DNA from 2 places in the Sphingobium sp. YBL2 genome. Region 1 is predicted to be linked to the other one. Evidence: predicted binding sites of a transcription regulator. Region 1 holds the regulator's gene; the other holds the start of a gene.
What was found. Region 1 encodes LexA, which represses DNA repair genes until DNA is damaged. Its sites were predicted from a motif close to GTTCCNCNCTTGTTCT; they were not measured.

Region 1 (7,548 bases):
TGAAAGGCAGCAGGCTGGTTGCGATGCGCCGCCTGACCGCTGCCGAACTCGGCCTGTCCACCCATCCGGTCGAGGCGATCAGGGGGGGCGACCCCGCCTATAACGCCGCCGCCCTGCGCGCCCTGTTGCAAGGCGAAGCGGGGCCTTATCGTGACGCGGTGCTGCTGAACGCCGCCGCCGCCCTTGTCGTGGCCGACGCCGTGTCCGATTTCCGCGAAGGCGTGGAGGAAGCCGCCGAAACCATCGACCGCGGCCTTGCCAACGCGCTGCTCAATTGCTGGATAGCCTATAAATGACGAACAAGCTGATCGAAATCTGCGATGTAAAGCGGGAGGAAGTCGCCCGGCGCAAGGCCGCCACGCCCATCTCCTCGCTTCACGCCCGCGCCGCCGACCAGACGCCTCCACGCGGCTTCCGCAAGGCGCTGGACGGTGCCGCCGGCTCCGGATTCGGCCTGATCGCGGAGATCAAGAAGGCCAGCCCGTCCAAGGGCCTGATCCGCCCCGATTTCGATCCGCCCGCCCATGCCCGCGCCTATGCGGCGGGTGGCGCGGCCTGCCTGTCGGTGCTGACCGACGAACCCTATTTCCAGGGGCATGACGATTATCTGGTCGCGGCCCGATCGGCCTGCGCCCTGCCGGTGCTGCGCAAGGATTTCATGGTCGATCCCTGGCAGGTGCTGGAAAGCCGGTCGCTCGGCGCCGACGCGATCCTGATCATCGTCGCCGCGCTGGACGACAATCAGATGGCGGAGATAGAGGACGCCGCCCTTGGCCTGGGCATGGATGCGCTGGTTGAAGTGCATGATGCGCAGGAACTGGAGCGCGCGATGAAGCTCCGCTCGCGCCTGATCGGCGTCAATAATCGCGACCTGCGCGACTTCACGGTCGATTTCGCCCGCACCTACGAACTGGTCGGACAGGCTCCGGAAGGATGCACCTTCGTTGCGGAAAGCGGCATCGGCAGCCATGACGACCTGATCGCCATGTCGGACCATGGCGTGCGCTGCTTTCTGGTGGGGGAAACCCTGATGAGGCAGGCGGATGTCGAAACCGCCACGCGCGGGCTGCTGACGGGGCGATGAGCAAGCTCACCCATCTGGACGAGGAAGGGTCGGCCCATATGGTCGATGTTTCCGCCAAGGCGACGACCGCGCGCAAGGCTGTCGCGAGCGGCCGCATCAGCATGAGTCCCGATGCAGCAGCAGCGATCGAGCAGGGATTGGTGAAGAAGGGCGACGTGCTGGCCGTGGCCCGCGTGGCGGGCATCATGGCGGCCAAGCGAACCGCCGACCTCATCCCGCTCTGCCACCCGATTCCGCTCAGTTCGGTCAGCATCGACCTCGATCTCGACGGCAGCGGCGTGACCGTGACGGCGACCGCGAAGACCGCCGGTCAGACCGGCGTCGAGATGGAGGCGCTGACCGCCGCGTCGGTCGCGTTGCTGACGGTCTATGACATGGCCAAGGCGCTGGACAAGGGCATGATCATCAGCGACGTGCGCCTGCTGGCCAAGAGCGGCGGCAAGTCCGGCGACTGGACGGCTGGGGACGGGCCGGCATCATGAGCCTGCTTCCGGTCGCGGAGGCGCAGAGCCGCCTGATGGCGCTGGCAAGGCCGCTGCCGACGGAGCATATGCCCATTCCCGCCTGCGCCGGACGATGGCTGAAGGAAGATGTCGTTGCGCTGCGTGATCAGCCCTGGGCCGATCTTTCCGCCATGGACGGCTATGCCGTGCGCGCCGCCGAATGGCCCGGGCCATGGCAGGTCGCCGGCGAAAGCGCGGCGGGCGGCCCGCCGCCTCCGCCCCTCGAACCCGGCCAGGCCTGCCGCATCTTCACCGGCGCGCCCTTGCCGCAGGGCGCCGACAGCATCCTGATTCAGGAAAACGCCGCGCGCGAGGGGGACATGCTGCGCGGACTGGAGGAGGCGCTGACGAAGGGCCGCCATGTGCGTCCGGCCGGTTCCGACTTCCGCAAGGACGGCCTTTTGCTGAAGGCCGGCAGCGCATTGGGGGCGGCGCAGATCGCGCTCGCCGTGCTGGGCGGGCATGGGACGCTGCCCGTATCGCGCCGGGCGCGGGTCGCCCTGCTCTCGACAGGCAACGAACTCGTGCCCCCCGGTGCGCCGACGCAGCCCGGCCAGCTTCCCTCCTCCAACGCGCCCATGCTGGCCGCCCTGCTCGCCGGCCTTTCCTGCGATGTCATCGATCTGGGGATCGTGCCGGACGATCTCCCCGGCCTGGTCGAGGCCTTTGCCCGCGCCAGCCAGGCGGACATCATCGTTTCGACCGGCGGCGCATCGGTGGGCGATCACGACATCGTCCGCCCGGCTTTCGTCCAGGCCGGGGGTTCGCTCGATTTCTGGAAGATCCGCATGCGTCCGGGCAAGCCGTTGATGGCGGGGACATTGGGTTCCGCCGTCTTCCTGGGCCTGCCGGGCAATCCGGTATCGGCCTTCGTGACGGCAACGCTGTTCCTGTTGCCGCTGGTCCGCAATATGATGGGCGCGGCATCGCCCCTGCCCCGCACCGCGCCGGCGACGCTCGCCGCGCCGCTGCCCGCCACGGGGGAACGCGACGATTACCTCCGCGCGTTCCGCACGGAAGCGGGCATCGTTTCCGTGACATCGCAGGACAGCGCCGCCACCGCGGCCATGGCGATGGCCGACTGCCTCATCCTGCGCCCCGCCGGCTCTGCTCCGGCTGCCGCCGGCGATCACGTCACGGTTCTTCCCCTCGCATAAGGAAAGGGGCCGCCGCGCGACCCCTTCCAGTGCAGTCCTGACGGATGGCGGCGATGTCAGCCCTGCTGGACCGCCGCCGTTCCTTCAGCGCTGCTGCTTGCCGGGCGACTTGTCCTGACGGCGTTCATCGCCCATCTGGCCCTGCCGGTCTTCCTGCTGCTGCTGGCGTCCACCCTGGCTGGAGCGGTCGCCGCCCTGCTGGTCGCGACGTTGACCGCCGCCCTGGTTGTTCTGGTTGGCCATCTTTCTCTCCTATTCACCTTCTTCGTGGAAGGCAGGCGTTAAACGGCCTGCGGCCTTCCGCGTTCCAGCAAAAGCGCCCAACGGTTAGGCGCTTGACTTACCCCGTTCCGTTTCCTATGCGTTCTCCATCCGTTCCAAGGAGGGCAAGGCGAGATGTTGACACCCAAGCAACAGGAATTGCTGAGCTTCATTCAGACCCGGCTGGAGGAGGGAGGCGTATCCCCCTCTTTCGAGGAGATGAAGGAAGCGCTGGACCTGCGGTCCAAATCCGGCATCCACCGCCTGATCAATGCGTTGGAGGAACGCGGTTTCATCCGCCGCCTGCCCAATCGCGCCCGCGCACTGGAAGTGCTCAAGCTGCCCGATGCCATGCATCGCGCTCCCAAGGTCGTCGTGCCTGCCAAGCCGCCGCTGACGCCCGGTCCGGTGGCCAGCAGGCCCCCGGTCGCCGCCAACGACATATTGGAGATTCCGCTGCACGGCCGGATCGCGGCGGGCGTGCCGATCGAGGCGCTGGAGGGGCAGAACATGCTTTCCGTTCCTGCCGCGCTGCTGGGCACCGGGGATCATTATGCGCTGGAAGTGGCGGGGGATTCAATGGTCGAAGCGGGCATTCTGGACGGCGATTTCGCGCTTATCCAGCGCACCGACGTCGCGCGCGAGGGGCAGATCGTGGTCGCCCTGATCGACGAAAATGAAGCGACGCTGAAATATTTCCGGCGTGAGGGTCCGAAGGTCAGGCTCGATCCCGCCAACAGCGCCTATGAACCGCAGATCTACGACCCTCGGCAGGTCCGCATCCAGGGCAAGCTGGCCGGGTTGCTGCGCCGATATAACTGATGCTTCCTGTATTCGCGCGGCCGGCGGGAAGACCGCGCGACCCAGGGGTGCTCGTCATGCCACGCCTTCGCGCTGCGCATGGTGCCATGGTCCAGATCGATGGTCAGGCCACCCGTCCTGGCGAGGAAGTGTCGATCCACCTTCAGCCAGCGTGGGCGACAGGCGCCCGGCAGGCGGCGGTCGCTGACGACGATGTCTGAATAGGCGCAATCCCGCGCCAGTATCGCATTATCGATCCTCACGCTGCTTCGCGTCAGCAACAGGTTCCAGTTCCGGCCCCCTCCCTTCAGGCGAACGGCGCATAGATCGGGAGAACAGCGGGCCTGGGGCAGCGCCGTCAATGCCTGCAAGATACCGTCATAACCCGCGCTTTCCGCCATGACGTCGCGCGCATAGCCGCCGGCTCGCGCCCGCAGCATCGCCATGCCGCCATCGGCAGTGCGCACCGCGACATGCCGGCCGTCCCCGCTTATCAATATGGCGGGCATCGGGCTGGTCAGGACCATCATGACGCCGGTGGTCACGGGCATCAGACCCGCCCAGCGCCACCGGCTTCGCCATAGCAGGCACCACAGCATGCCCAGCAGCATCAGGCCGAACACTACGCCCGACTGGGCGGGCGCCAGTACCACCGCCCAAGGGCTGGACGCCACGCCATGGGCAATCAGCAACAGCAGGTCGATCGATCGCGCGGCAAGCCACCAGAAGGGCGCACCCCACCCGCCTAGGTCCAGCAGCAAGGCCGTCGCCTCCAGCGGCATGACCACCAGGGTCGTAAGCGGTATGGCCACCAGATTGGCGATCGATCCCAACATGCCCGCCTTGTGGAAATGGAACAGCGCTATCGGCGCCAGCACCAGCTCCACGACCAGGCCGGTCGCCAGCATGCCCGCAAGATTGCGCCCGATCCGGCGCCCCACCCCTTCGCCACGCGGCGCGAGAAAGGCGCGGAAGGCCGAATGCTCGCCCAGCGACACCAAGGCTATCACGGCCGCGAAGCTCATCTGGAAACTCGGCCCCACCAGTGCTTCTGGCCAGAGGATCAGCACCACCAGCGCCCCTGCCGCCACGAGCCTGAGCGTGATCGCGTCCCGCCCCATCGCCAGTCCGCCCAGCACAAGCAGGGCAGCGACGCAGGATCGCACGGTCGGCACCTCTGCGCCGGTCAGAAGCGTATAGCCGATGCCCGCCAGAGCGCCGCCGCCCGCGGCCAGCAGCATCAGCGGCCAGTCGAGAGCCGCCCGGCGGCTGAGCGCCATCAGCCGCATCAACAGGAAGATCACCGCAGCGATCAGGGCCGTGACATGCAGACCGCTGATCGACAGCAGATGCGCAAGGCCGCTCCGACGCATCGCCTCCGCATCTGCCTGCGCGATTGCGCCCTGATCACCCGTGGCCAGGGCAGCGGCGATGCCGGCGCCCTGTCCCGGAACGCGCTCCAGGATATGCTCGAACAGACGCGCCCTCAACCGGGGGCCGGCCGTGGCCGGCCGCAGGACCGTGAGCGGCGGCAGCACACGCCCGGTCGCGCCGACGCCCTCGAAATAGGCGCGGCGCGCAAAATCATAGCCGCCCGGCAGGCTGGGCGGCGCAGGCGGCATCAGCCTTGTGCGGAAGGCTATGATGGCTCCCTCCCCGACCCCCGGCGGCATCGACGCATCGTCAAGATTGACGCGCACCAGGGGCGGCAGGGCAGGCACGCCGACAGGCCGGACCAGCACGCGACTCATGTGCTGCGCGGGCAGCCTTTCGACCGACCGGACCTCCCCCTTCAGCGAGATGAAGGCGGGGCGGTCGAGGGGCGGCGATCCGACGATCGTCGCTTTCCCCCAGACCAGCAGGCACCCCGCACAGGCAAGAATGCCACCGACGACGATCGCCTGACGCACCCGGCCACCGGGCGGCAAAAGCAGCGCGGCGCAGGCGACCGCAAGCGTCACGCAGCAAAAGGCCAGCCATTCCAGCCGATTAGGCAGAAGGAACCAGGCCGCGATTCCCGCAGCCAGGGCGACCGGAACCCATAGCGGCAACCGTTCGCGCTCCTCCTCCAGCCACAGCTCCACGCCGCGCCAAATCCGCGCTGCTTTCCCCCGGGCCGAACTGACAACGGAGGTTTGTCGTGGCTCGAAAGCCATGCTAGGGGGCGTCGCGATCATGGATGGGTCGGGTGGTATCCGGGCGAATGGCAGGGAATGAAACGGTGAGTGCTACAGGTTCGAACAAGCAGGTAGTAACCCGTTTTGCGCCGTCGCCTACCGGTTTTCTTCACATCGGCGGCGCGCGCACCGCACTATTCAACTGGCTGTTCGCGCGTCATCACGGCGGCAAGTTCCTGCTGCGGATCGAGGACACCGACCGGGCCCGCTCCACCGAGGAAGCGGTCGCCGCCATCTTCGACGGGCTGGAATGGCTGGGGCTGGGCGGCGACGAACCGGCGGTCTTCCAGTTCGAGCGCACGCCACGCCATGCCGAAGTGGCGAACCAGATGCTCGCCTCCGGCCATGCCTATCGCTGCTATGCGACACCCGAGGAACTGGCGGAACTGCGCGAGCGGCAGCGCGCCGCCAAGCAGCCGATGCGCTATGACGGGCGGTGGCGGGACCGCGATCCTTCCGAGGCCCCGGAAGGCGCGCCCTTCGTCATCCGCCTGAAAGCGCCGCGCGAAGGCGAGACGGCGATCGAGGACGCCGTGCAGGGCCGCGTCGTCGTCCAGAATGCGGAGCTGGACGACATGATCCTGCTGCGTTCGGACGGCACGCCCACCTATATGCTGGCGGTGGTGGTCGACGACCATGACATGGGCGTCACCCATGTCATTCGCGGCGACGACCATCTCAACAATGCGTTCCGCCAGCTAGGCATCATAAAGGCGATGAATTGGGAAGAGCCCATCTACGCCCATATCCCGCTGATCCATGGGGCCGACGGCGCGAAGCTGTCCAAGCGGCACGGCGCGCTTGGCGTCGATGCCTATCGCGACGAGTTGGGCATGCTGCCCGAAGCGGTGTTCAACTATCTGCTGCGACTCGGCTGGGGCCATGGCGACGAGGAGATCATTTCCCGCGAGCGTGCGGTGGAACTCTTTGATATTTCAGGTGTCGGCCGCTCGCCCTCTCGCTTCGACATCAAGAAGCTGGAGAATCTGAACGGCCATTATCTGCGCGAGGCGGATGACGCACGCCTTGCCGCGCTGGTCGCGCCAAGGGTTGCGGCAAGGTTGAACATCGATCTGCCGGAGGATGGCGAGAAACGGCTTGCCGAGGCCATGCCGTCGCTCAAGCCGCGCGCCAGGACGCTTAACGAAATTGCGGAGGGCGCCGAATTCTTGTTCAAAAATTGCCCGCTCGATTTTGACGAGAAGGCGCTTGCTCTGCTAGACGATTCCGCACGCGCGCTGCTGGGACAGACAGCCGACGCTCTTGCACCCGTCCAGTCCTGGACGGTCGAAGCGATCGAAGAAGCCATTCGCCGCGTGGCAGAGGATGCCGGCCTCGGGCTTGGAAAGGTCGCGCAGCCCTTGCGCGCGGCGCTGACCGGTCGCACGGTTTCGCCGGGAATTTTCGACGTCCTTTTCCTTCTGGGGAAGACGGAGAGCTTGGAACGATTGGCCGCTGTGAGGCACGCATCGGCCAATTGAAGTATCAGGAGAATACCATGTCGGATAACAATGCCACTTTGAGCGTCGACGGCAACGCGAAAGACTATGCCATTCTGAACGGCA
Region 2 (7,548 bases), 150 kb from region 1:
ATGGCGATCATTATGGCCGCCTCGCCGTGCTGTCCCAATGGCGCAGCGACGCCCGCATCGCGATGAAGGTCCACCGCAGCGCCTTCACGCCCCCGCCCAAGGTCATGTCGGCGGTCGTCCATATCACGCCCAAACCCGCCCCCGAAGGCGTGCAGTTGAAGCATCTCGAACGCCTCACCGCCGCCGCCTTCGGCCAGCGCCGCAAGATGCTGCGCCAGAGCCTCAAGGGCCTGCCCGGCGCCCTGGAAGCGCTGGAGGCGGTCGGCATAGACCCGCAACGCCGCGCGGAAACCGTCAGCGTCGAGGAATTCGTGGAAACAGCGCGCGTTCTGGGACGCCTTTAGCTCTAAAAGCCCGGCTTGGGTGGATTCCTGCCATTCCCCCTCCCGCAGGCGGGAGGGGGCTAGGGGGTGGGCTGGCACGACATCAGCGTGAATTTTCAACGGCTAAGCTGGAAGCTCGCTGCGCTCGCACCCACCCCTAACCCCTCCCGCCTGTGGGAGGGGAATGTCTTGGATTGGCCAAAACCGGCCTCACCCCAATTGCGGCGGTGTTTCGAACTTGTCGATCACCCATTCTTCCGCCTGGGCGCCGCCGATCCATTCCTGCATCCAGGGATGGTTGATGACCGCGCGCATATAAGCCTCCGCAAAGCGCGGCACGGGCAGTTGATAGGTGATGAAGCGCGTCACGACCGGCGCGAACATCACATCGACCGCACTGAAGTCTCCGAACAGAAATTCTCCCTCGCCGCCATGGCGGGCGCGGGCCTGCGCCCAGAGCTGCATGATGCGGGCTATGTCCTGAGTCACCGCTTCGGACGGCGGGACGGGGGCATAGATCTGGCGGATGTTCATGCTGTGCTCGCGGCGCAACGCGGCGAAGCTTGAATGCATTTCCGCCGCCATCGAACGGGCCATGGCCCGCGCGGCGGTATCGGCCGGCCAGAACCTGTCGCCGCCCGACTTTTCGTTCAGATATTCGACGATCGCCAGGCTGTCCCACACGACGATGTCATCGCCGTCCCACAATATGGGCACCTTGCCGGAAGAGGGCGCGAATTCGTCGCCTTCGCGCCGCTTCTCCCATGCCTCGTCATAAAGCGGCACGACCACTTCCTCGAAGGGAAGGCCGGACAGCTTGCACGCCAGCCAGCCGCGCAGCGACCAGCTCGAATAGGCCTTGTTGCCAATGAACAGCTTCATCATGCCCCTGTCTTTAGAGCCTGTTTGGAAATGCGCGAAAGAGCCAATTTCGATGCGGTGCCGGTTCTCTGCCCCTCCCACCCGCTCATATCAGGATGCCGCTGGGTGGCCGGGAGGCGAAAAGGGCCGGCGACGCCATGCACCATGAAGGCGCATTGTCCAATGGTCTTTAGACGAGGCGGGCGCGGAAAGTCGAGGGGATCGCGCCATTCATGCATTCAACAGCATTTGTTTTGGCGACGATAAATTTCCAATCCAAAAGGGGGCTGGCTGGCATGGTTTTTCGGCCTTACACGTCGGTCGATTTCACGACGTAATGAGTTTGGGGCGGAATATGGATTGGTTGCACGCGATCGCGGGCCTTTTTGTCGGCCTGATGGTTGGCATGACCGGCGTGGGGGGTGGATCGCTGATGGCGCCGATCCTGATCCTGCTGTTCGGCGTCGCGCCCACCACGGCGGTCGGCACCGACCTGTGGTTCGCATCGATCACCAAGGCGGTCGGGGGCGCGGTGCACCACCATCAGGGCGGCGCGGAGGGCGGCCCGGACTATGATGTGGTAAAGCGCCTGATGATCGGCAGCATTCCCGCATCGCTGATCGTCCTGGCGATCCTGTCGCAGATGCATCTGGGGCAGATCAAGACCGGCGTGATCACGGGCGCGCTGGGCGTGGTGCTGATCGGCACGGCGGTCGCGACCTTGCTGCGCGGGCGGTTCCATCAATGGGCGCTGGCCCGCCGGGTCGGCACGGCCGACCGCTTTACCCGCTGGCAGCCGGCATTGACCGTGCTGGCGGGGGCGTTGCTGGGCGCGATGGTGACGCTGACTTCGGTCGGGGCAGGGGCGATCGGGGCGACGCTGCTGCTGGCGCTCTACCCGCTGCGCATGCGGATGCAGCGGCTGGTGGCGACCGACATCGTCCATGCCGTGCCCCTGACCCTGGTGGCCGGGCTTGGCCATTTGTGGATCGGCAACGTCAACCCCGTGCTGCTGGTCAACCTGCTGGCCGGATCGCTGCCGGGCATCGTGATCGGGTCTCTGCTGGCGACGCGCACGTCGGACCGCGTCCTTCAGCCCTTGCTGGCGGCGGTGTTGGTGGTGGTGGGATGGCGGTTGATCGCCTGACGGCCGAGCCGGAATCGAATTCCAGCATTTGCTAAGTTTAAAAACAATAACTTATGTGGAACGGGAGCCTCTAAGGCCCCCGTTCGTGCCCCCAAACATACCATCAACTAGCGGGATGATGGCTGGGCCGCCTGCGTCCTGCGGCATCGCGCCAACGCGCGCATCATATGATATTCAACGCCATTATAGCCGATGCCGACTTGTTTGGAAATCTCGGCATAGGTCATGCATTTCAACCGATGCATCAGGAAGATGCGGCGGGTCCTTCGCGGCATGGCCAGGAGTGTCCGTCGATAGACCTTCCGGACGTCCCTTTCCTCGATTCGCCACGCTTGTTGGGGAGGGGCCGGTGTATCCCGCCCCTCATCGATCGGACAGGTGCCGATATGCGCGGGCGTTTTCCGACGTGCGCGATCAATGAGCAGATTGCGCGCGCACCGGACCAGATAGGCTTGTGGGTTCTCTATCTGTCCGGCCACGTCCGCGCGGAGCAGCTTGAGGAAAACCTCCTGCGCGAGGTCGGGAGCATCTTCGCCCCCTACCCGCTTTCGGAAGAAACGCAGGACCCGTGCGTACTCTGCCTGATAGAGTGCCTCGAAGGCAGTCGTGGAAGGGGTGGCGGTCATCGCCCTGCCTCCCGACGTTCGCGTTCGTTCAGCGGCGCGTCGCGCGAGGCGCGGTAGAGCGTGATGCCCGCCTCGATGCGGTCGAGGATGAAGGTATCGCGCTCGATCCCGGCGATGCGGATGTCGGCCCTGGAGTAAATGTCGAAATCGACAGCACACCGGTTGCCCAGCTCGCTGTCGATGACATCGCGCACGCGCTGCCAGCAGCGCTCATCCTTGAAGGCTGGATGGTTGACGACGATCCAGAATTCATAATCCGAGAACTGGATCGTGTGCCGGTCCTCATACCATGACCGGCGCGCATAGGGGCCGATCAGGATGATCCGCCTGATGGTCCCCGGCTGGGCTGCCTGGACCTTTTCGGGTTCGAAACAGGCGCGAATGATACGCGCGATGCGCTCGATCTCGTTCTGTTTGCGCCAAACCAGATGGTTGACGCGCGCCATCACGACTTCGCGCGCGTAAACGTCGGTACGGGATGTCATTTGCAGCTCGCACACTAGCGGTCCGCGCACTCGGGCGCGGATGGTGCAAGCGGTGTTCGCTGCGCGCCGTCACTACGGCTTGCAGCAACTGCCCGACCGGAGGGGCCGGACCTACATGATGCCTAGCAGGGTTATCCCCGGGATGGCCGCCAGTCCTTCCATCCCGTCCCGTCGAATATGCCAGATAGGAGGAGTCCGGACAAGGTGTCTGGCGGGATCGCTATTTCCCGGCGGCGGCTTCCAGTTCGGCGATCCGTTCCGAGCAGACCTGATGAACGACGCGGCCCAGTTCCTCGACGCGTTCGCCAAGCCATGCCAGTTCTTCCGCACTGATCCGGTAGTGCCTGGAATAGCGGGCCTTGGTGTAGGCCTCTTTCAGCTTCTGGAACATGGCGCGTTCGCGGCGGGTAGTTTCTGGCCAAATGCCGTAGAGGCGGCGGTCCAGCCCTTCGGCCAGCGATCGCAGGAAGGCGATGTTGTGGTTGTATGGGGTGTAATAGGTTAGCGTGAGGAGCAGGCCCTGATAAAGGCTTTCCGTAGCCTGATGCAGGAGGAAAGCAGCTCGCTTCCAATCTCCGTCAGCCACATAGAAGTGGAAACCTTTCAAGAACCCAGCCGCATTGGGCAGCCATTCCTCGAAATACTCTTTTGCCGTGACAAGTGCCTGTTGAGGCGTTTTCGGCTTGGGCGTCGTCAGCTCGCTGCCATCTACCTCGTAGAGCGCGATCCCGTCCTTGGCGACTTCCATGAAGAAGACGCGGCCATGGGCGAGACCGTCATTCACCTCGTGCAGCGAATGGACGATGAAATTGACCGGCGTGCGCAGCGTCTTCTCGATCGTGTAGGCACGTATCAGCCGCTCCTCGGCCTTTGCCCAGTAAGCTGCCCGGTCGGTCAGTTCCTTCTGGCTGACAATGATGAGGATATCATAGTCGGACTTGTACTGGTTCGCCGACAGCGGCGCGTCGATCCAGTCGCAGCGAGCGTGGCTGCCGAAGAGAACGATCTTCAGGATGCGTGCGCCCTTCCGGGCGCCGGTGGCGTTCTCAATTGCGCCGCGAAACTCGTCGAAAATTACTTCGACGATGCGCTCAAGCTCGCGCTGTTTTGCCGGGGGAAGATGATCAATGTCGGTGCGCATTGGCCGGGATTCTTTCGGCATTCCCCCTTGTTTGGCAAGCGCAATCGCAGCGAGGTGGTGGTCCGTTCATCGCGAAGGGCGCAGTAGCGGCCGCTGAATCTGGGCGTTTGCGGCCATTGGCAACCTTCTTAAAGGGCTAGGGGGTATACCCGGTTATAAGCTTTCGGGTTCGGGAAGCGAACCGACATCCGCTGATGTTGACTAGCCCTAGCGGTTCCGAAATCTATTTGCGGCATGCTCCCGGCTCTACATCTGCGGCGACTTCGAACATCCTGCCACAGGACCATGAAACAGAGGCGGCCCTTTCGAAAAGGACGAGGCGACCATGCTCAACGAAGCAGCGGCTAATGTTGAAGGTCTGAGAGCTACCCTTGAACACTCCAACAACGACCGTGCCAAGTTGAAGAATTGAGGCCTTTTCTTCGCTGCGCCCGGGCCATTCTACAACCTCTATCTTTTGCGCGCGGCCAGCTCGGAGGCCTGCCTTTGCAACACGAACCGGGCGATGCGATCGTCCATGCCAAGGTTCATGTTGTTTGCAGGATAGGAAAGAGCGGACACACGTTCTCTTCTTGTTCCGGGCGAAGGCTTGTGATAGGCACACGGTAAACTTGCAGGCAAGGCCGTGACTTTAAATCATCCAAGCGTGCTGCCATTAAGGTGGTTGGCGGCATAAAATAGAGCTGACGTTCAGGAGCGATGCTTGGCGAAGAACTCGAAGATCGAATGGACCACCCACACTTTCAACCCGTGGTGGGGTTGCGTCAAGATGTCTCCGGCCTGCAAGCATTGCTACGCGGAGAGTTGGGCCAAGCGGCTCGGTGAACCAGTGTGGGGCATCCAAGCCCCTCGTCGCTTCTTTGGAGATCGTCATTGGAGTGAACCTCTTCAATGGAACCGGATAGCCTCCTCCACGAACTCGAGGGCGCGTGTATTTTGTGCGTCCATGGCGGATGTGTTCGAGGACCGCGACGATCTAGACCCACACCGCGAGCGGCTCTGGAAGCTGATCGAGTCCACCGAAGCGCTCGATTGGCTTTTACTTACAAAAAGGCCTGACCGAGTGATGTCGAGCGTTCCTTGGGGCTCGAAATGGCCAAGAAATGTCTGGCTGGGAACCACGACCGAGAATCAGGAGTGGGCAGACATGCGACTAGCATCTCTCGCGGAAATTCCGGCTGCGGTTCGCTTTATCTCGGCGGAACCGCTGCTTGGCCCATTATCGCTTCGCAAATGGACCAACGCGGTCGATTGGGTCATCACCGGAGGGGAGAGCGGGCCGAAGGCCAGGCCCTCAAGCCCGTCCTGGTTCAGGACCTTGCTTAATGAATGCATGGCAGCCGACATTCCATTCCATTTCAAGCAGTGGGGCGACTGGGCCCCAGGTCAGGGCCTCAACCTGGCAAAGGCGAGAAGCGCTGCTGCCGAGGACGGGACCACCATGCTGCGCATCGGCAAGAGGGCAGCCGGTAGGGAGCTGGATGGGATGACCTGGGATGGACTTCCTCGCATCGCCATGAGCTGAGGGAGCGCGAACGAAATGCCGTTACGGGTGCATTACGGAACCTCCGATGGAAATACGGTCCCCTATCCCCCGCTCTTCAACGACATTTGCCGCAATTACGGGTTTGTCGATACTAGGGGCAATGTAGACCGAGTTAGAGATATTCCGGAGGTGCAGCATAGCGACGGGCTAAGATGCCTCCTCGAAGGTCTCGCGCAAGCGGATTCTCTATTCGCTTCTCTCGGTTGCGACTTGGGAGAGCGGGATCGGCCAAAGGGTCGCATAAGCATGAGAAAATGGGCGGGCGGCTACGTCCAGATCGTCGTTCGGGAGGAAGGGCTAGCAAACAGCGAGTTTGAGAAACTACGGGATTTGGCCAAGGCGGTGGAGGAAAAGCTTCGTCAAAGGGTGGGCGATGATCAGTGGGAGTTGCGTTTTATATTGACTGCGGTTCAATTGAATTTTGAGGTCGAGCGGCGCACGCAATCGGCTTGGGTTTGGTTTAATGCCAAAGCCTCGACCGCTCAGTCAGCGCTAGCCTCCCGCGAGCGGCTGCTCATTGCTGTTGGCGAAGCAATCTACGAATTCAAGGCAGACGGATAATAACTGCACACGGTCGACAGCAAAACTTCAGGCGATTTCAAGAAAAAACGTCTCGGCAATTGTGGCATGATCGAATTAGATTCTGTCGGTGCTCGCTCCCGAAGAGTCGGCGGTCGAAGCCGACTTTCCAGAATCACACTGGACAATGGGTTGGTGCACAGTTCACTATAACTGCTTCACATTTTGCGATCTGATCGAGAGCGAACATGGCGAGAAAGAAGGCTGATACTGATCAAGGCGCACTGGCACTGCCCGGTCTCTATGAACTGGCGAAACCGAAGCCTGTTCGAAGCTCACAGGAAAAGCTTGGCTATCATTGGGGACCCAATTTGGCGCTGCCGGAGCTTGGGCGGCATAGTCTAGCGAAGCATGATATATACAGCACCTATGTCGATCGCTATGTCGCGACGTTGACCAAGCGACACGTCCAGTCACGATTGAAAATGACTGTCGTGGATGGCTTCTGCGGCGGCGGGCTCTATTCGTTCGACGGCAATACCGTCGACGGGTCACCCCTACGAATACTGACGGCGATCGAGAGCGCGAGAGCCGTCCTGCTGGCACGTCGCGCCGATTTTGATCTGGATGTTGATTTCGTCTTCATCGATGAGAATCCAAGCCATATCACATTCTTGAAAGAGGAAATCATAAAGCGCGGATACCGGTCTCAGATTGACGCTGGCAAGATCAGGTTCTTCTCATCAACATTCGAGGATACTGCCCCATCCGTCATCGCAGACATCCGGAGTAAAGGGAGAGCACATCACTCACTGTTTTTTCTCGACCAGTATGGGTGGAGCGACGTCAAGATGGCTACTGTACGCAGGATCATGGGCCAATTGGCGAATCCAGAGGTTA

Region 2: the regulator LexA is predicted to act here: its motif matches at 5,147-5,162, upstream of TZ53_RS14435 (DUF5131 family protein).

The regions. Positions count from the first base shown of each region.
Region 1 is NZ_CP010954.1:3,280,671-3,288,218, reverse strand. Features, by position in the region: gene trpD (anthranilate phosphoribosyltransferase) at 1-296, shown strand, start outside; gene trpC (indole-3-glycerol phosphate synthase TrpC) at 293-1,084, shown strand; gene moaC (cyclic pyranopterin monophosphate synthase MoaC) at 1,081-1,566, shown strand; gene TZ53_RS15190 (molybdopterin molybdotransferase MoeA) at 1,563-2,744, shown strand; gene TZ53_RS27185 (hypothetical protein) at 2,829-2,987, opposite strand; gene lexA (transcriptional repressor LexA) at 3,141-3,827, shown strand; gene TZ53_RS15180 (ComEC/Rec2 family competence protein) at 3,764-5,962, opposite strand; gene gltX (glutamate--tRNA ligase) at 6,010-7,464, shown strand; gene TZ53_RS15170 (citrate synthase) at 7,482-7,548, shown strand, end outside.
Region 2 is NZ_CP010954.1:3,125,996-3,133,543, forward strand. Features, by position in the region: gene rsmA (16S rRNA (adenine(1518)-N(6)/adenine(1519)-N(6))-dimethyltransferase RsmA) at 1-344, shown strand, start outside; gene TZ53_RS14410 (glutathione S-transferase family protein) at 534-1,208, opposite strand; gene TZ53_RS14415 (sulfite exporter TauE/SafE family protein) at 1,540-2,331, shown strand; gene TZ53_RS14420 (RNA polymerase sigma factor) at 2,439-2,957, opposite strand; gene TZ53_RS14425 (hypothetical protein) at 2,954-3,442, opposite strand; gene TZ53_RS14430 (nucleotidyltransferase and HEPN domain-containing protein) at 3,663-4,583, opposite strand; gene TZ53_RS14435 (DUF5131 family protein) at 5,287-6,108, shown strand; gene TZ53_RS14440 (hypothetical protein) at 6,376-6,690, shown strand; gene TZ53_RS14445 (three-Cys-motif partner protein TcmP) at 6,897-7,548, shown strand, end outside.